3 regions of the Mucilaginibacter sp. BGA-UO-ETr-C110 genome follow, and region 2 is predicted to be linked to each of the others. Evidence: riboswitches for the same ligand, from Rfam matches in the RefSeq annotation. Region 2 holds a riboswitch; each other region holds the start of a gene.

Region 1 (6,499 bases), 980 kb from region 2:
AATAAGTAAATGAATTTCAAATATTTAACCAGGAGAACCGCATTGAAAACTTTAAGTATAGCAGCAGGGGCTGCGGTTGTCGGGAACAGTGCGGAGGCAGCTATTAAGGTTGATAAAAACGGACGCGGCTTTGAGTACTCTTTAAACATGAGTACCATCCGTGGGCAAAATCTGGGTTTTATAAAAGAGCTGGAAACAGCTGCCAAAGCCGGCTTTACTTCGGTGGAGATCTGGCTGGATACTTTGCAAGCTTATTTGAAAACCGGGGGCTCGGTAACCGAAGCCAAAAAGATTGTCGATGGCCTGGGCATCACCATTCAAAATGCCATTGGCTTTGCCCAATGGATAGTGGATGATGAGGCTATCCGTAAACATGCCTTGACCCAGCTACAGGGTGAAATGGACTTGCTGGCCAAATTAGGTTGCAAGCGTATTGCCGCCCCACCGGCTGGCGCAACTAAAGGTGATATCATCAACCTCGATGTCGTTACAGAACGCTATAACACTATCCTGGCCATGGGCAAGGATATCGGCGTTGTCCCGCAGCTGGAAATGTGGGGTGGATCTGTAAACCTGAAACACATCAGCCAGGTGTTATATGTGGCCCTGCAAAGCGGGCATCCCGATGCCCGGGTATTGCTGGATGTGTTCCATATATACAAAGGGCAATCGGCGGTTGAAAGTCTGCAGTTGGTGGGTAAACCTGCGCTGGAGATATTTCATGTAAATGATTATCCATCAGGAATAAAGCCTGATGTTATATCAGAACCCGACCGCGTATATCCCGGCGATGGCGTAGCGCCGCTAAAACGGATTCTGCAACTGGTAAAACATCCGGAAAAGCCGCTCATCATATCCTGCGAGGTATTCAACAAAAGCTATTATGCGCAGGACGCCCTGCGGGTAGCCCAAACGGCGTTGCGTAAAATGAAAGCGGTTACGGCTGACGTTTAAGCTCTTGCAACGGAAAAACACGGGTGTCACCCTGAGCCCCGTCGAAGGGTCGAGCGCAGAGGCCTACCCACCATGCTTCGACGGTGCTCAGCATGACACCCTTAGACCTCGTGGTCAATCTTTGACAATAGACATCATGATGCCCATTTGCCTTCTGGGTTTCACATAAAGAGCGGTTATTTTATTGTTCTCTCTGAGGAAAGTGATCCGGTCGTCAAAGGTTCCATCCATTTTAAAAGTATCTCGCGTTATCGGAATTAGTGGGGTTATTACCTTATCATCCTGATAAAACAGACTGTCGTTCTTTACAAAAATGCTCCTGATCAGCTTATCTTTTCCTGTAAATTTCCCGGTGAATTCGGCAAGCTCTGCTTTTGACATGGTGATGTATTTATTCTGACTATAGGGTTTACCAATGGCAATGGCTGCTACCTGGGCGCAAGCCACATCGTATTTGTTCTTCCCTTCAAAATTGGTCATGACCAAAACATAAACGTGGGCAGATGCTACCCTGATCCCATAGCATTGAAAGCCGAAGATGCCGCCGCCATGTTCGATAGAGCTGATGCCGTTTACGGCGGCCATCCGGAATCCGAAGCCATAGTCGGTATGATCTCCGTTATGGAGCTGCTGAGGTTCCAGAGCCATTTTTATATACTGAGCATTGACCAAGGAATGGAGGTAAAGCGATTCGTCCCACTTAACCATATCCTCCGGACTGGTGAGCAAAGCACCGGCAGAAAAGATAACCGACATGTCTATATAGGGTGCATTAATAAATCCCTCAGCTCTGCGGTAATACCCCGATGCTCTGTCCGCTATGATCTGCGCAGGGTCTTCGTATGAAGTATGTTGCATTTTCAATGGCTCCAGGATGTTTTTGGTGATAAATTCGGGGTAGGGTATGCCTGTTATTTGTTCTAAGATCCCGCCCAATATAAAATACCCGGAATTACTGTAGGTATAATCGGTTCCGGGCTCAAAATCAAGCGGAGATTGAGCTATAATGGCGATAATGTCCTGCGGCTTTATTTTGCGGGTGGCATAAGCTCTTACCTCGGGAATGGTGATGTAATCTTTGATGCCTGAGGTATGGCCAAGCAAATGCCTGATGGTGATGCCGTGATCGTTTTTAAACTGCTCTGGATAAAATTTACTGAGGCGGTCGTCTAAACTCAATTGCCCTTTTTGTACAAGCATTAAGATCGCGATAGCTGTAAACTGTTTAGTCATTGATCCCATTCTGAAAACACTCGCGGTTGAAATAGGGGTATGTTGTTCGATGTTTGCCATGCCATAACCCTTACTGAACACAATTTTGCCATCTTTTGCCACCACAATGGATGCACCAGGTTCTGCCGGCCTGTAATAAGACTTCATGATGGAATCTATGGCGTTGAATTGGGCCTGAGTGATGTTTTGAGCAAAACCACCGCTACAAACAATAAGGAATAAGAAAAGAGCTTTTAAAAACTTCGGGTGTGGCAGTCGGATCAGCATTTTTAAGTTATTTGTCACCTACGACCACTAAAAAACGATCCAGGTTACATTATGGAAAGAATTATTCGTCTTTTGATCCGCCCTGCTCCAGCGACAGTGGAGTATTGAAAAGACATTATAAATTTAAAAGCTTTGGCCTGGTGCGATTCCCTCCCACGGGAGGGGTTTCTACGAGGGAATTGAAAAATGATAAGGTATATCTGCCCGAATTTTCGTATATTTATATCAACAGCAGCCCGGATGTCTTTTAGCAGACATCCGGGCTGTTTGGTTAAGGATAAAACAAGACCAAAACCAATCGTTTTTTATTTAGTTATTTGATAATCAATAAATTAATACTTTTTAAAGTTTTAAAAACTCATCAAAATCGTGTTAAAATTTGTTAAAAAGTGTTAAAATCGATGTTTTTGAATCAATTTTTAAGCGTTTTTACCCTGCTTTTGATCAGAAAAGTGTTAAAATTTAAGGTTTAAAAAGTTTTTCTGAAATAGATCACCGACTTTTCCATCACCTCCCGGAGGGATACTAAAATAAAATTCCTTGCATTTTTTATTTCTATATTTGCGTCGCTTTTGGTTCCCGAAGCCTTTAAGGTTTCCGGATTAAAAGGGAATCCGGTGTAATTCCGGAACTGTCCCGCAGCTGTAAGCTCTGTTAACCGCTATCCATTCTTTAGCCACTGTTTCGATATGATCGCGACGGGAAGGCCGGGTAGACGGGGAGTAAGTCAGAAGACCTGCCATTGCATTATATGTATTCATAGCTTTCGGGGATTGAAGCTGGAATGAAGATACCTCACGTAGTGTGTATTTCCATTTATTGTACCCTGTTTGCTGTTTGTTTAATTTTTTTACGAACAGAACGTATTGCAACACCTGTACAAGTATTTGTGCTTCCTGACGCTTTTTATTTGCCTTACGGCGATACAGGGCCTATTTTGTGGTAACGCCCGGGCGCAGGTAGCAGATACCAGTCGCCAGAAATTGACTGCGGATACCGTCAAAAGCCACCATCTGAAAGAAGTTTCCGTTCGGGCAGGCAGGATCTCATCGCGAAATACCTCGGCCACACCACTGCAAATACTAAAAGGAGCAGAGCTTGAAAAGCTGAATAGCTTTTCGGTAGCCGACGCCATTCGCTATTTTTCGGGCGTGCAACTCAAGGATTATGGCGGAGTAGGCGGTCTGAAAACCATTAATGTACGCAGCCTGGGAAGTAACCACGTAGGTGTTTTTTATGATGGAGTGGAGTTTGGCAATTCGCAAAATGGCCAGGTTGATCTGGGTAAATTCTCCCTGGACAATATTCAGGAAATAGCTCTGTACAACGCCCAGAAAGGTACCATATTTCAGCCTGCCAAGGGTTTTGCTTCGGGGAGCGCTATTTACCTTGCTTCGCGCCAGCCACATTTTGAGGATAGCAGCCGCTCAACCGGTAAGGTGAGTTTTAAAACCGGGTCGTCGGGTTTAGTTGATCCATCGTTCTTTTGGCAATACAAGCTGAGTAACAATACCTATAGTACCATCAGTACTGAGTTTGTGCATGCCAATGGGCGCTATAAATTCCGGTATACCAATGGGGTTTATGATACTACTGCGGTACGGCAAAATAGCGATATCGCCTCGGAGCGCGTGGAGCTGGGCTTAAACGGTAAACTCCAGGATAGCAGTAAATGGGCGGTAAAAGGATATCTGTACAACTCCGCAAGGGGTTTACCAGCCGCTATCGTATCCAACAAGTTTGATTCGCATGAACGTCTGTGGGACAGGGATATTTTCGTCCAATCTACCTATAACAAAAACTTTGGCAACCGGTACAGTCTGATGCTTATCGCCAAATATGCCAATACCTACAGTCATTATACTAATCCAGATATCACAACAACTACAGGGTTGCTGAACGACCGCTATTATGAAAATGAGCTTTACTTTTCGGTAGCTAATAAATACAAAGTCAGTAAGTTCTGGGATGTAGCCCTCTCTGCCGATTACGAGTGGAGCACTTTACATATTACGGAGAACGACTCGGCCAAATACGCTTTTGTACCGCCGATCCGTAATCAATTGTTAACAGCTCTGGCTACCGAATTGCATTTTGCGCGCTTTAATTTGCAGGCTAATGTGCTGGGTACCTTCGTTCGAGACAAAGTACCGATCCTGGCTAATGCAGATAATCGCAACGAGTATACGCCTGCTGTGCTGGTATCCTGGCAGCCGACGGAAAATCCTGATTTCAGACTGCGAGGCTTTTATAAGAGCATTTTTCGGTTGCCTACTTTTAATGACCTGTACTACACTTTTGTTGGTTACGCTGCTGTAAAGCCCGAATTTAACAAGCAGTATGATGTAGGTTTTACCTATAACAGAACCCTGCATCAGCAAACGTTGATCTATTTCGCGGTACAGGCCGATGCTTATTACAACCAGGTAAAGGATAAAATAGTAGCCGTACCCGGGGCTGATCTTGGTCGCTGGTCGATCATTAACTTGGGTAAAGTACATATTAAAGGAGCTGAGGTAAACGCACAGGCTACATGGCAGTTATGGCATGATGCGGTACTAAATGCCGGTATATCCTACACCTACCAGCAATCGGTTGATGTAACCGATAAAACCGATATTAATTATAACCAGCAAATACCCTATACTCCCGTAAACAGCGGTTCGGTATTGATAGGTGCGGAGTGGCATAAACTGGCCTTCACCTACAGCTATATCTATACCGGCGAAAGGTATAATCAAAAATATCATGAAGCGGCCAATTATATGCCGCCATGGTATACGCACGACATAGGCTTTACCTATGCCACCCGGTTCAACAAGCATAAGATCAGGCTTACAGCTGAGGTCAATAACCTGCTTAATCAATATTACGACGTGATATACAATTTCCCTTTGCCGGGGCGCAATTATCGCTTCACCATAAGTTCAACATTTTAAGTATCTGCTATGAAAAATATACAACTCTTCAAATATCTGCTGCTTGGATGTATCATTCTGGGCTACAGCGCCTGTAGAAAGGATGCCCAACCTATTCCGGAGCAGGATAAACCCCTGTTGCCGCCTGATCCTACCGCTGTGGTTAAGGGTTTCTATTTGCTCAACGAGGGCAATATGAATATGAACAAGGCGTCCCTTGATTACCTGGATTATACCACCGGGCAATATCGCCGTAACATATATAATCAAACCAACCCCGATGTGACCAAGGGCCTGGGCGATGTGGGTAACGACATCGGTATTTATGGCTCAAAAGTATATGTAGTGGTCAATGTATCCAACAAGGTGGAGGTTTTGAATGCTAAAACCGGTAAGCGGATATCACTTATTAATATAGATAACTGTCGCTACGTAACCTTTCATAATGGTAAAGCCTATGTAAGTGCCTATCTGGGTAAAGTTGGTGATCCCAAAGCACCAAATGGCGCCGTTAATGAGATTGATACTGCTACCCTGCAGATCACCCGTAAGGTAACCGTTGGTCGCCAGCCCGAAGAAATGGCCATAGTGGGCGAAAAGCTGTATGTGGCTAATTCAGGAGGATATAGTCCGCCAAATTATGAGCGCACGGTTTCGGTGATCGATCTGGCTTCATTTACCGAATTGAAACGCATCGATGTGGCCATTAACCTGGATAGGGTAAAGGCCGATAGATATGGCGATATCTACGTTACCTCCCGGGGCGATTACTATAACATCCCTTCAAAACTATTCGTGATAGATACCAAAACCGACCAGGTGAAAAAGGAATTTGATTTTGGGGTGAGCAATCTTTGGATCGATGATGACATTGCCTATATGTATAGCTATGAGTTTAGCTACATCACGGGTAAAAATACCACAACCTATGCTATGCTTAACGTAAAGGACGAAACCGTACTGGCCAGCAAGTTCATTACAGATGGCTCCGAAAGCCAGATCAAAGTTCCCTATGGTATAGCGGTAAATCCCATAACCAAAGAGGTATTGGTTACCGATGCCAAAGATTACGTTACTCCAGGAACGCTGTATTGCTTTGATCCTTCAGGCAAGAAAAAATGGTCGGT
Region 2 (6,499 bases):
ATTCTTCAAAAAACAGGCAATTATACGGAAATTGCCTGTTTTTCATGGTCAGGAAACTGTTGTTTCTACAACTAACTGACGAAGTTGTTTTGCAGCCTGTACCATATTCACCAACGCGGTCTGTGTTTCGGGCCATTTCCGGGTCTTTAAACCACAATCAGGGTTAACCCATAAATTGCCCGCCGGTAACAATGCAGATGCTTTTTCGAGTAGTGCAGCCATTTCATCAACCGTAGGCACACGGGGCGAATGGATATCATAAACACCGGGACCAATTTCATTGGGATATTTAAAATCGGCAAAAGCGTTAAGCAATTCCATTTGCGAGCGCGAGGTTTCTATCGTGATCACATCGGCGTCCATATCGGCGATGTTTCCAATGATATCATTAAATTCGCTATAGCACATGTGGGTGTGGATCTGTGTTTCGTCCTTAACCCCGCTGGCCGATATCCGAAAGGCCCGCACCGCCCAGTTTAGGTAGCTTTCCCAATCTTTTTTGCGTAAGGGTAAACCTTCACGTATGGCGGGTTCATCTATCTGGATCACTTTGATATCTGCTCTTTCCAGCGCTACCACCTCGTCACGGATAGCCAGGGCTATCTGGTAAGTGGTTTCGGACCGGGGCTGATCATCGCGCACAAACGACCATTGCAATATGGTAACAGGGCCGGTGAGCATACCTTTCATCAACCTGTCGGTATTAGCCTGTGCAAAGCTGCTCCAGCGCACCGTCATATCTGCCGGGCGACTCACATCACCATAAATAACCGGTGGTTTAACACAGCGGCTGCCGTAGCTTTGCACCCAACCGTTTTTGGTGAACAGGAAACCATCCAAACGTTCACCAAAGTACTCCACCATGTCGTTACGTTCAAATTCACCGTGCACCAATACGTCTAAGTCGATCTCTTCCTGCCAGCGAATAGCTTCGATAGTGGCTTTTTCTATTTGTTCGTCGTATTGAGCTTCGGTTAGCTCACCTTTTTTGAGACGTGCACGCAGCGTGCGAATATCATTGGTTTGAGGGAATGAGCCTATGGTAGTTGTAGGGTACAGGGGTAATTTAAAACGCTGCTGTTGTATTTTTTGACGAGCACTGAATGGACTGTCCCGGCGCGCGTCGGCATCAGTGATAGCGGCTGTACGTTGTTTGATCTCCTGTTTATGGATCAGTTTTGACAGATTGCGGCTGCTGATAGCTTGAATGTTGGTTTGCAACAGATCGTTGTCGCCTTCGATGATCTGAGCCAGCTCATTAACCTCATTCAGCTTTTGTTTGGCAAAGGCCATCCAGTTTTTGATCTCGGTATTGATGGTAGTTTCCAGGTCAAGATCAAACGGAGTATGCAGCAATGAGCAGCTTGGCGCTATGATCACCCTGTCTTTACCCAATACAGCAATGGCTTTTTTGATGTGCGATATAGATTTGATATAATCATTTTTCCAGATGTTACGGCCGTCGATGACGCCTAACGACAGGCTTAGCTTTTTGGGTAGCAGGGTAAGCACCTCGTCCAGTTGCTGCGGGGCACGCACCAGGTCGATATGCAGGGCACTTACCGGCAGGTTTACCGCCAGTTGGGTATTATCCTTCAGACTTTCAAAATAAGTGGTGAGCAACACTTTGATATCAGGGCAGTGTTTGCTGATCTCTGCGTAGGCATAAACAAAGGCGTCTTTTTCGGCCTGGGTCAGATCAAGCGCCAGGAAGGGCTCATCCAGCTGTACCCAAACAGCACCGTATTCTTTCAGTCGCTTCAGCACTTCGATATAAACCGGCACCAGTTTTTTGATCAGATCGATCTTGTTAAAACCCGCCTGTTTCTCTTTACCCAGCAACAGGTAGCTTACCGGACCGATCAATACCGGCTTGGGCGTGGCACTGCCGGTATGTTGTTTGGCAAGGGTAAACTCATCAAACACTTTTTCAGAAAACAACCTGAACTGTTGGTTTTGTACAAACTCGGGCACAATGTAGTGGTAGTTGGTATCAAACCATTTGGTCATTTCCATGGCGGTTACATCCAGGCCATCCTTTTGATAACCGCGGGCCATGGCAAAATACAGGTCGATCTCGGTATTGGCTTTGTTTTGGGTTAAAACAGGGGTGTAACGTTCCGGGATAACGCCCAGCATGAGCGAAGTATCCAATACCTGGTCATAAAAGCTAAAATCGTTACAGGGGATCAGGTCGATACCGGCATCAACCTGGGTTTGCCAATTACTGATACGGAGCTTACGGGCAACGGCAAACAGCTCGTCGCGGGTAAATTGGCCCGCCCAGTACGCCTCATTGGCCTTTTTAAGTTCACGGAGGGCACCTACACGAGGATACCCGAGATTGTTTTTGAGCATACGCATAAAACTTTTTTGGTTAAACATTAAATTGAATTAATGCTCCTTACGGTTTTCGGTATGCTTTCGGGAAATGGTAATAAAAGGCAAAAGCATAACCTACACGCAGATGATTGCCTATAGCGCTATTCTTTTTCTTTGACTACTGCTTCAAAACGCGAAAGCATTGTCTTTTATACAGTGGGGCAAGTATCCTGGCTTGTAACATTGCTGCCATCCTTCTCATCCCGATGAGTCGGGACAATGGACCTGGTAAAAGGCATCAATTTTTTATGGTTACTTACAGTTGCGCGACAGCCCGTGATTTGCACACGGTTCCTTATTAATCCCTGCCCGGTAAAGGCAGGAAACCACACTGCTGAAAAAAAGTAAAGAACTTTATTACAACAAATATAGGTTTTAATGCAACATGATAGTGGAAAACAAGGTCGGGCGTGTAGGAAATTGCCCTAGGATAATTTTTTAGTGGAAATTTTTAAGTACTGCGATGTTTAATTCACACCCGCTAAAATAATTTAGGATAGATCATCGTTATCCCGATATTAGCCAAACCTTATGCGTATACGTCTTATTTTTATTTTCCTGTTTTTAATTTCTACTACAGGTATAGCCTCTGCCCAGGTCAATGTTTCCATCAATGATATAGCTAAAATTCACATGGTTGATGGGGCCAGTTATCTCAGCTCTTTTTTCCGTAATGATTATGACCTGATACTCCGGAACGGGCAATGGGAAAGTTACCAGGTGCGTGAACAATATCAGCGAATGAACCCCAGAGTACGCGACCCTAAAAAAATGATAGAACATAGGGATAGCGTAGAACACCGCTTTATAAAAACCATCCCACAGGATTCCATCAATTTACTACTGCAAGCTATCAGTAAAATTAAGCCTAAGTTTAATCCAGCCGACCTGCACCTATCTATCCCCAAACTCACCCAACAGATTGATACCGCCTACCTGAAAGGGATGGATGCAAAGCGCGTACGATTGTTTCATTCCTTTTTTGATACCCCGGCAAAGCTTTATCGTTTGTTAGACACTATACAACATGATTTCTGGACAGATGACTATCCCTACTCTGTTATGGAGATCGTGAAAAAACAAGGCGATACAGTTAAGGTGATCACTACCGCACAAACACAATATATGATGCCATGGCGGGTTAACGACGTATCTACTTACGATTTGAGTATCAACAAATTTTTTATAAATGCTACAGGTGTTATACATCACCGTATGGCGGGTGAACGCGTATATCGCAGTATTTATGACTATGCAGATTTTTTACACGCCCGTGATGCATTTGAACGTCTGCGCTGGCAAGAGCTTGCACCAGAGAATTTCAAATATATTCGGCAGCATTTTAATATAATCAAAGCAGATCGCTATAACGCGGATAGTTCTACCTATTCTTTTAATCCAATAAAACTCAATAAACATATTATTATTAATGGCGTACTGCATATTGCTAAAAAAGATGAGTTAATGAGACTAACCCGCTTTGCCGAAGATACGCTTACTACTTTTTTAAAAAGCCCTGCGTTTATGATAGATAGCTGTATGGCAAAACCGGGATGTACCATCGCTTTTTTAAATAGAAGCGGACATTCTTTTCATGGCTATTATAGCTGGAATAATCAAAAAGCCGAGGATTATTTAAAGAAACTCGACGCCCGGCAAATGTGGTGGTTTACAATTAAAGCAGGTGAAAGAAGAGAGAACAACTGGACAAAACTCCCTGACGGAAATTTTGCGATCACCTCATACATTGATGATTATGCTGTGGGCATATTACCCAAATACATCAAAAAGGACGGCGTGAAAATGGCAAAATTTGTTTTCATGATATTTTCGCCAGATGGAAAATTGATTTATGATGGTTCGGGCATTCAGTAATGTTATTTAGTCTGAAACGGTAAAAAAGATATTTCTTCTGATATTTACGTTTCAAATGCCAACAACAGAAAACATCATCCTGTTTAAAGTATCCTACCAGGGCCACACTACCGAGGTACAGACCTACCCCAATCAATACTACAGCCTCATGACGCTGATTTCCGATCAGCTGGCTATTCCTGGTTTTGGTTTATGCAGTGGTATGGGTAGTTGTGGTACCTGCCTGGTACAGATCCGTAATGGCTATCACCATGGCGTAAAAAACGTACTGGCCTGCGCCGTTAGCGTTAATGATGAATTGGCTGGTGCAGTGGTTACCGTACCGAAACAGTTTTGAATCTTATATACCCGATCAGCCTTTAATGATCAGCTTCATCCAAAGCGGGATGAGTTTTTTGCGCTCCTGCATCAGCTCAAAAAATTCATCGGAGGTAAAATAACCTAAATGTAACATCTGAGGCCGACTCAGGAATGGCGACATGATCATGCCGGTGATATTCCAGAACAGATTAACCGGGTGATAATTGATATCGCCGTTTGTTTTTAACGCACGCAACTGCCTGGCAAAATGCGAGTTAACCAGCAGTTTCATATTATCGATCATCGGTAATTTGGTTAAGCCACCCATTACTTCGCTCACCATAAAAAAGATAAAGTCGGGATTTTCCAGTACCTGGTCGATGTAATAACCTACACAAAGTTCTATTTTTTCGGTAACGCTGGTGCCTTCATCATTCAGTACCGGTTCTATCTTGTCGAAAAGCTTTTTGATGGTTTCGTCCATAATAAAAGCAAAAAGATTTTCTTTACTACGGAAGTAGTAATTTATAGATGCCACATTGATATCCGCTTCGGTAGCGATATCCCTGATGGTAGTAGCCAGGAAGCCTTTCTTAGTAAAGATCCTCCTGGCCGCGTCTTTTATTTTTTCTTCTGTTGATAGTTCAGTGGTTGCTGTCATTTTGGTGTTAATGGTGTAAAGCTAACCATTAGCCAACAAATTAGCAGCCACAATTAAACGCTTAATGCGAATCGGATACAGCTTTTTGTCCTTTCACAAATGGCGCTAAATAAACCATTGGAATGGCACACAGCATCACGATGCCCACTATCCAATAAGCATCATTATAACTTAAAAGCGTGCTTTGTTTTTGTACAGCGCCTTCTATAGCGCCATAAGCCATACGTGTGGCATCGCTGATAGATTTGCCTTTAGCTATAAAAGCCTGGATGTAGCCGTTAAACCTGTCGTTATAAAAAGGATTGTAAGAGTTGATATTCACCAGCAGGTTATTGCGGTGCACGGCCTGCCGTATGTGGATCATGGTATTTAAACCAGCTATACCAAATGAGCCGCCCAATTGCCGCATCATATTGTTTAAGCCGGTACCCTGCCCTACTTCCTGCCCTTTTAGACCGCCGATAGCCAGCGTTGTGAGCGGCACAAAAAGCAATGACAACCCAACACCACGGATAGCCAATGGCCAGAAAAAATCGCCAATACCGGATGATAAGGTAGAGTGGCTCAGCATGGCCGAAAACACAAAGAACAGCAGCATCCCTATGGTGGCCATAAACTGGGCCGGGATCCCCTTATTGAGCATAATCCCCACAAAAGGCATCATCACAATGGTGAACATCCCTCCCGGGAATAATATTTCGCCGGTTTGCTGTGCCGAAAAGCCCAACAGCCCCTGGCAAAATACCGGGAATACAAAGGTAGAGCCATATAAGCCCACACCCAGAATAAAGGAGGTGACCATACCAGCCGAGAAACTCCGGTGCCGCATGATCTTGAAATTAATGATCGGGTATTCGGTACTCAGCTCGCGCCATATAAATAGCAGCAAACCAAAAACAGCTGTTACGGTTAAAACGGTGATATAAGGCGTAGCAAACCAATCTTCGTCCTCTCCTTTTTCCAATATGGTTTGCAGACTCCCTACGGCTATTGCCAATAAGGCTATTCCCCACCAGTCAATCGGTTTTCCTTTACCGTCGCTTGGGGTGGCCCTCACAAACATATAGGTACAGGTAGCAGCCAGGGCGCCTACGGGTATATTCACGTAAAATATCCAGCGCCAGGCGGCATGGTCGGTAATATAACCACCTATAGTTGGCCCAATGGTTGGACCAACTATGGCGCCCAAACCAAATAAAGCGGTAGCCGTACCCACCTGGTTAGGCGGCCAGGTTTCCAACAGGATGGCTTGCGCGGTAGAGATGAGTCCACCACCGGCCA
Region 3 (6,499 bases), 1.8 Mb from region 2:
TCAGAAAAATTTGAGGAATATGCAAAAAAACTTTCTGATGTGTTAAAAGATTCCGATATTTGCGGGCTGATTGATTTTAGAGACGAGAAGATAGGGCGTAAGATACGTGATGCTGAAGTCAAAAAGATCCCTTATATGTTGATTGTGGGTGAAAAAGAAGCTGCCGAAGGCTTGGTTTCTGTAAGGAAACATGGTCAGGGCGATTTGGGAAGTATGAGCATAGAAGATTTTAAAGAACAAATAACTAAAGAAATAAAAGTATAACTTGGCATTAAACAAACCCTTCAATAGAGGACCAAGGCTTCCTTTTAAGAAAAAAGAAGCTGAACACAACATTAATCAATTCATCAGGGCTCAGGAAGTTCGTCTTGTAGGCGACAACGTTGAGCAGGGAGTTTACTCCTTAAGAGACGCACTGGCAATTGCACAGGAGCAGGAGCTTGACCTGGTTGAAATATCTCCAAACGCTGTTCCACCAGTTTGTAAAGTAACGGACTATAACAAGTTCATTTACGAACAAAAGAAAAAGCTGAAAGAGATAAAAAACAATGCCAAGCAAACGGTTATTAAAGAGATCCGTTTCGGACCGAATACCGATGATCATGACTTTGAGTTTAAACTAAAGCATGCTATGAAGTTTTTGGAAGCCGGCGAAAAGGTGAGAGCCTACGTACACTTTAAGGGCCGTGCCATTGTGTATAAAGAGCAGGGTGAAATCCTGTTATTACGTTTTGCACAGGCGTTGGAAGATAATGGTAAAGTAGAACAATTACCAAAGCTCGAAGGAAAAAGGATGTTTTTAACCCTGGCTCCTAAAGCAGTAAAGAAGTAAATAAAACAGGCTGATGTGTAAAGTTAAAATGCACGGAAGCAACAAAAGGAAAACGTTGAGAAACGTTAATATCTAAAAACAAATAAATAGAGTTATGCCAAAAATGAAAACCAATTCCAGTGCAAAAAAGCGTTTTAAGCTTACTGGAACCGGTAAAATCGCAAGAAAAAACGCATACAAAAGCCACATCTTAACCAAGATGTCGACAAAACGTAAGCGTGCCCTTGGTCACACCAGCTTAGTATCTAATGCTGACATGGGTAACGTTAAACGTATGCTTTGTATCGGAAAGTAATTCACAAATTTTTTAACCAGGTATTAGAGTTTTAAGTTCTGTTATAAAAGCAGGCACTCACTACCAAAATCAAACAAGATGCCACGTTCAGTTAACGCAGTAGCGTCGAGAAGACGCAGGAAAAGGATCATGAACCTCGCCAAAGGTTATTGGGGTTCACGTAGCAAGGTTTATACCGTTGCAAAAAACACAGTTGAAAAAGGTTTACAGTACGCATATCGTGACCGTAAAACCAAAAAAAGAGAGTTCAGAGCTTTATGGATACAGCGTATTAACGCAGGTGCCCGTCAGCACGGAATTTCTTACTCTCAATTAATAGGTAAATTAGCAGCAAAAGAAATCGGTTTAAACCGTAAAGTATTAGCTGATTTAGCGATGAATCATCCTGATGCTTTCAAAGCCGTAATTGATGCAGTAAAATAATATAAAATACTAATAATTAGTATTTTACAAAACAAAAGAGGTCGCAATTTGCGGCCTCTTTTGTTTTGTTGGTAGTTAAAGTATGATCACCGTTGGTGTAAATTCTTCACTGTCGTTATCAAGATCCATGTACTGTTTAAAGTTTTGTACATCCTTATCAACCATCCTTTTAAATACGGGGTTTAATATTTTAGCAATGCCTGTACCCAGTCCACCGGCAGGTGGCTGATAGCTGATAACGACATCAACAATAGTTCCCATACCATCCGGCGTATCCTGAAAACGTACTTTACCTGCGTTGTTGATCATAGAATCAGGCAGGGAGCTCCAGCCGATCATCTCATTGGGTTCATCCTTTACAATTTCGGCATGCCAGCTTACCGTTGCCACACCGGCAGGGAGTTTTAAAACCCAATAGGAGTAGGTGGGGTCTATGGTTTCTACACTTTCCAAATGTTTCATAAACAGAGGTAAATTATCCAGCTTACGCCAAAAATCATATACCTTATGCCGGGGTTTATCAACTGTAAACGACGAGCGGATATTGATATTAACCGGGTTGGTTGAAAGTTTGCCTATGCGCTTGTACAATTCACAATGACCGGTAATGCCACGGCTTAACAGGTAACCACCAGCTCCCAATTTAACAACACTGCTTAACGGACTGGAGAAAAGATTTTTAAAACCGGATAAACCCAATTTTACACCACCAATGATAGATGTATATCGCTCTGGCCATTTCAGGTTTACGCGGTCATCACCGTAAAGTACAGGGAAATTATCAGTATATTTTACAATTGTAGTTGCCATAGTATTGTTTAAATGATTGTAGAATTTAAACAGTATACCCCAAGCTAAGTTTTTTTTAAATGAAGTTATTTTACCGGAACGTAATTAAATTTAAACTGAGTTAAATTAGGTTGGTGCTTTTTGGGTCTTTTCAACTCATACTGATATATAGCACGCCCCAGGTTTTTTAAAAATGGAAGGCAAACTGTAGCATATTCATATTTATTATCGTTATAAACCCCATCCTCGTTTGATTGTACAACCGCAGTAAGTAAAAACTCTACATTGTTTTTAAAGTCGATGAAGTAGGCGTTATCAATATCATATCCATAACTGTCACCCACCTTATTAAATATCCTGATATTGGGTTCAATTGTGGCAGTGCTGTCGCCACCATAATATAAGAACTTGCAGTATGCCGGGAAATATTCTGGTCGGTTGTAGGTTGGTTTTATGTTTTCGGTAGGAAACGTACTCATGTAGCGATATATAAAGGCGTAATCGGCAGGAGTAAGGTTGTACCGCTGATCTACCGGGAATGTTTGCGGGAAAAGCAATCTTTTTAAGACTTGTTGCTGATCGGCAATGGAGTATACATTCTTTTCGCTCAGATTAAAAGGCTTATTCACCAGGCGATCGCTGCTATCGAGATAGGCCTTACCCATGATCATATTATCCAGATGCATGGGATAGCTCAAGCTATCATATAAGGCTTTTTTGTGATAAACTGCCTGGTTTCCATTATAAAAAGTGATAGGGTTAGTGTGCCGGGTATTTTCGCCTGCATCGCCTACAGAAAGTCGTCCTACAATACGGGTATGATACAACTGGTATTTTTTAAGTTTACGATTGATCTCCTCGCGGCCAACAAATTCATATAAGCGATTGAAAGCGTCGTTATCACTCACCAGCAATATCTTTTTGATATAATTCGCAATACTGGGCAATCCATTAGCTGATGAAGTGTCTGTTTTTACCCTGGTTTGCTTGGCAAAGGCACTGTCGGTGATCATGACTGATTTTTGGGTTAAGCCTTTAATGTGCAGCTCATGAAGCTTTTCGAGCGCGAAAATGGCCGTTGGTAATTTAACTGTGCTTGCAGGATAAAAATAATGTTTAGCGTTTAGGTGATAACTATATGATTTAAAATGAGGTATATTGTTTTTATCCCGATCGATCTGCGTGTAAAGTATTTGTACCTCATTTTGGGTAGGGTGGTTCAGTATTCCACTAAATAGCTCTGGACGACTCTGTAAAAGTCCCTTTAAAAAAATGGTATCAGGTTGCTGGGCAAAGCAGGGAATAACAGTGATTATGAATAGCAGAAGTGTAGTGTACAATTTCATTATCATAAATATACAGATTGTTACTTTGTGGTTGTTAATACTTATCCTACTTTTGTTGCGCTTTAGGTTTCATATGGTTTATTCCCATAAATGAATTAAAAGGGAATACGGTGAAGAATCCGTAACTGTCCCGCAGCTGTAAGCTCTTTAACCATTGTCCATTCTTATTGCCACTGTCCTTGAAATAAAAGAGGATGGGAAGGCAGGACAACGTGGGGAGTAAGTCAGAACACCTGCCCAGGCACTTATATTATTCACAGCTTTCGGGGATTGAAGCTTGAATGTGAATGCTCTTCGTTTAGCGTATTTTCATTTGACTGATTCGTAGCTGTTGTATAATGTAAGTTGATAGCAAACATTATTTAATTATTATATCAGGTTATATGAAGAAAATTTACTTTAAAAGTATTTTAGGAGTTGGACTATTGCATACTACTTTGCTGGCGGCTACGGTGCAGGCACAGGATACTACCCGTTTGCTAAATAACGTAGTAGTTACCGCCACCCGCTCACCCAAAAAGCTGTCGGATATTGGTAGGGTAGTTACAGTAATCTCAGCCAAACAGATCAGCCAATCACAGGGAAAATCGTTGCCGCAGTTATTAAATACGGTGGCCGGTCTGTCATTTCCCGGAGCTCAGAATGCGCCGGGTATCGCTACCTCAATTTTTCTCCGAGGCGCTTCTACAGGAAATACGTTGATTTTGGTTGATGGCTTCCCGGTAAACAACGCCTCAGGTATAGATGGTAGTTATGATCTGAATGCTTTTTCATTGGATATGATAGACCATATCGAAATTCTAAAAGGAAGCGAATCAACCTTATATGGTTCAGACGCGGTAGCTGGTGTTATCAATATCATTACTAAAAAAGCAATGGGCCAGGGACTTAAAGGTAGCTTGCAATTAATGGGCGGTAGTTATAATACCTTCAAAGAGTCGGCATCTTTAAATGGAACTGTAAATAGAACTGGGATAGCTGTTAATATTTCCAATTCCGATTCCAGAGGTTTTGCAGCAGCAACAGATACAACAGGCAAAGGCAATTTTAAAAAAGATGGCTTTCATCAGCGCTCTGCAAGTATCAATATCAACCAGGCGATTTCCAGTAAATTTAGCCTGAATGGAAATCTGCAAACAAGTTATACATCGGGTGATTTGCCTTATGGAGCATTTACCGACGATCAAAATTACACCTATAATAACACGTTTTTATTTGGTGGAGTAGGAGCTAAACTCCTATTGCCCAAAGGAACATTGAATTTCAAGGTATCACAAAATACAGTTTGGAATAATTTTAAAAACTGGCCTACCGACAATGATTCTACACATCAGGTAACTAAAAATATAGGGCGAATTACCAATGCCGAAGTTGTTTTAAACCAGGAATTGGGCAGATATTTTGATATTACCAGTGGAGCAAGTTTTAAGTATAGCAACACTACGCAATATAGTTTATATGAATCAACTGGCTATCACCCGGGTGCCAGTACCATTGCTGATGATTTAGCTCATAATAATATATTCAGCGCTTATACCTCCCTGTTTTTTAAGAGTGACATTTTCCACATGGAATTGGGTGGACGATATAACCACCATAGTACTTATGGCGATAATTTTACCTATACCATCAACCCGTCTTTGTTCCTGGCCGACCAATTTAAAATTTTCGGGTCAATAGCTTCGGCTTATAAATCACCAACATTGTATCAATTATACTCTCAGTACGGTAATTTAAAGCTAAAACCTGAAACTACTACATCATACGAGGCCGGTTTCGATTGGGAGATCGTAAGAGGCGCTCTGACATTCAATACCCAATTTTATAAACGCAATGCCAAAGATGTGATCTATTTCTTTACAGAGTCTGTTTCTCCTTTTGCTTCTTTTTATCAAAATGGTCAGTTTCAAAAAGATAAAGGCTTTGAGAGCGAATTGAATTATCATTCCCGCTATTTTAACGCTTCCGCTTATTATTCTTATGTAACCGGCAAGCTAACGGATGAAAACGGTCTACAAACAGCTAATCTTTACCGGAGGCCAAAAAGCACATTCGGGCTTAATTTTACCTATCAGGTTATTGATGATTTCTCCTTTGGTGTAAATTACAAATATACCGGTAACCGTACCGATCAAAACTTTGCTACTTATCCCTCTACCATAGTTACTTTAAAACACTATAATCTGGCCGACTTACATCTGGAGTTAAAGGCAACCAAGAATTTGCGTGTGTTTGGTGATTTAAATAACGTATTAGATCAGAAGTATACCGACTGGCTGGGCTACAATACCATGGGTATCAATTTTATGCTTGGAGCTAAATACCAGTTTAATTAACGGCTTTTTATTTAGTACATTTATAAGTAATTTTACGGCATAAATTTGAATCATGAACTCAAAAGATAATACAACCCGCAATATTGTGCTGATACTAACCATTGTAGTGGTGGCTGCATTTAGATTGCTTGCCTACAAGTATAAGGATCTGAGTAATTTTAATCCTGTAGGAGCTATTGCACTGTTTGGTGGCGCATACTTTACCAGTAAATGGAAGAGCTATGTTACCGTATTACTTGCCTTGTTTACTACCGACGTTATTCTTAACTATTTATATACCTCCAAGATAACGATATGGTATGAAGGTATTATAGGAGTATATGTGAGTTTTGCACTGATGGTACTTTTAGGTACTATGATAAAAAAGGTACGTGTAGTAAATGTACTTTTAGCTTCATTAGCATCGGTTTTGATACATTGGTTAATTACCGATCTGCCATGGCTTTATACAACATCTAATCTTTACCCGCATACCTTG

The links. Region 2 has a riboswitch for cobalamin ahead of metE (5-methyltetrahydropteroyltriglutamate--homocysteine S-methyltransferase). Riboswitches for the same ligand answer to the same signal wherever they lie in the genome.
Region 1: linked by a shared signal. The riboswitch ahead of AC57BQ_RS10550 (TonB-dependent receptor plug domain-containing protein) and the one ahead of metE (5-methyltetrahydropteroyltriglutamate--homocysteine S-methyltransferase) in region 2 are both predicted to bind cobalamin.
Region 3: linked by a shared signal. The riboswitch ahead of AC57BQ_RS07325 (TonB-dependent receptor plug domain-containing protein) and the one ahead of metE (5-methyltetrahydropteroyltriglutamate--homocysteine S-methyltransferase) in region 2 are both predicted to bind cobalamin.

Annotation. Positions count from the first base shown of each region.
Region 1 is NZ_JCAQPB010000002.1:2,352,178-2,358,676, reverse strand. Features, by position in the region: gene AC57BQ_RS10560 (sugar phosphate isomerase/epimerase family protein) at 10-954, shown strand; gene AC57BQ_RS10555 (serine hydrolase domain-containing protein) at 1,069-2,454, opposite strand; cobalamin riboswitch at 3,011-3,212, shown strand; gene AC57BQ_RS10550 (TonB-dependent receptor plug domain-containing protein) at 3,321-5,393, shown strand; gene AC57BQ_RS10545 (YncE family protein) at 5,403-6,499, shown strand, end outside.
Region 2 is NZ_JCAQPB010000002.1:3,331,539-3,338,037, forward strand. Features, by position in the region: gene metE (5-methyltetrahydropteroyltriglutamate--homocysteine S-methyltransferase) at 49-2,358, opposite strand; cobalamin riboswitch at 2,526-2,728, opposite strand; gene AC57BQ_RS14515 (hypothetical protein) at 2,914-4,257, shown strand; gene AC57BQ_RS14520 (hypothetical protein) at 4,313-4,594, shown strand; gene AC57BQ_RS14525 (TetR/AcrR family transcriptional regulator) at 4,610-5,218, opposite strand; gene AC57BQ_RS14530 (DHA2 family efflux MFS transporter permease subunit) at 5,280-6,499, opposite strand, start outside.
Region 3 is NZ_JCAQPB010000002.1:1,492,162-1,498,660, forward strand. Features, by position in the region: gene thrS (threonine--tRNA ligase) at 1-264, shown strand, start outside; gene infC (translation initiation factor IF-3) at 266-832, shown strand; gene rpmI (50S ribosomal protein L35) at 927-1,127, shown strand; gene rplT (50S ribosomal protein L20) at 1,206-1,550, shown strand; gene AC57BQ_RS07315 (SRPBCC family protein) at 1,626-2,360, opposite strand; gene AC57BQ_RS07320 (serine hydrolase) at 2,426-3,685, opposite strand; cobalamin riboswitch at 3,733-3,940, shown strand; gene AC57BQ_RS07325 (TonB-dependent receptor plug domain-containing protein) at 4,069-6,021, shown strand; gene AC57BQ_RS07330 (DUF6580 family putative transport protein) at 6,074-6,499, shown strand, end outside.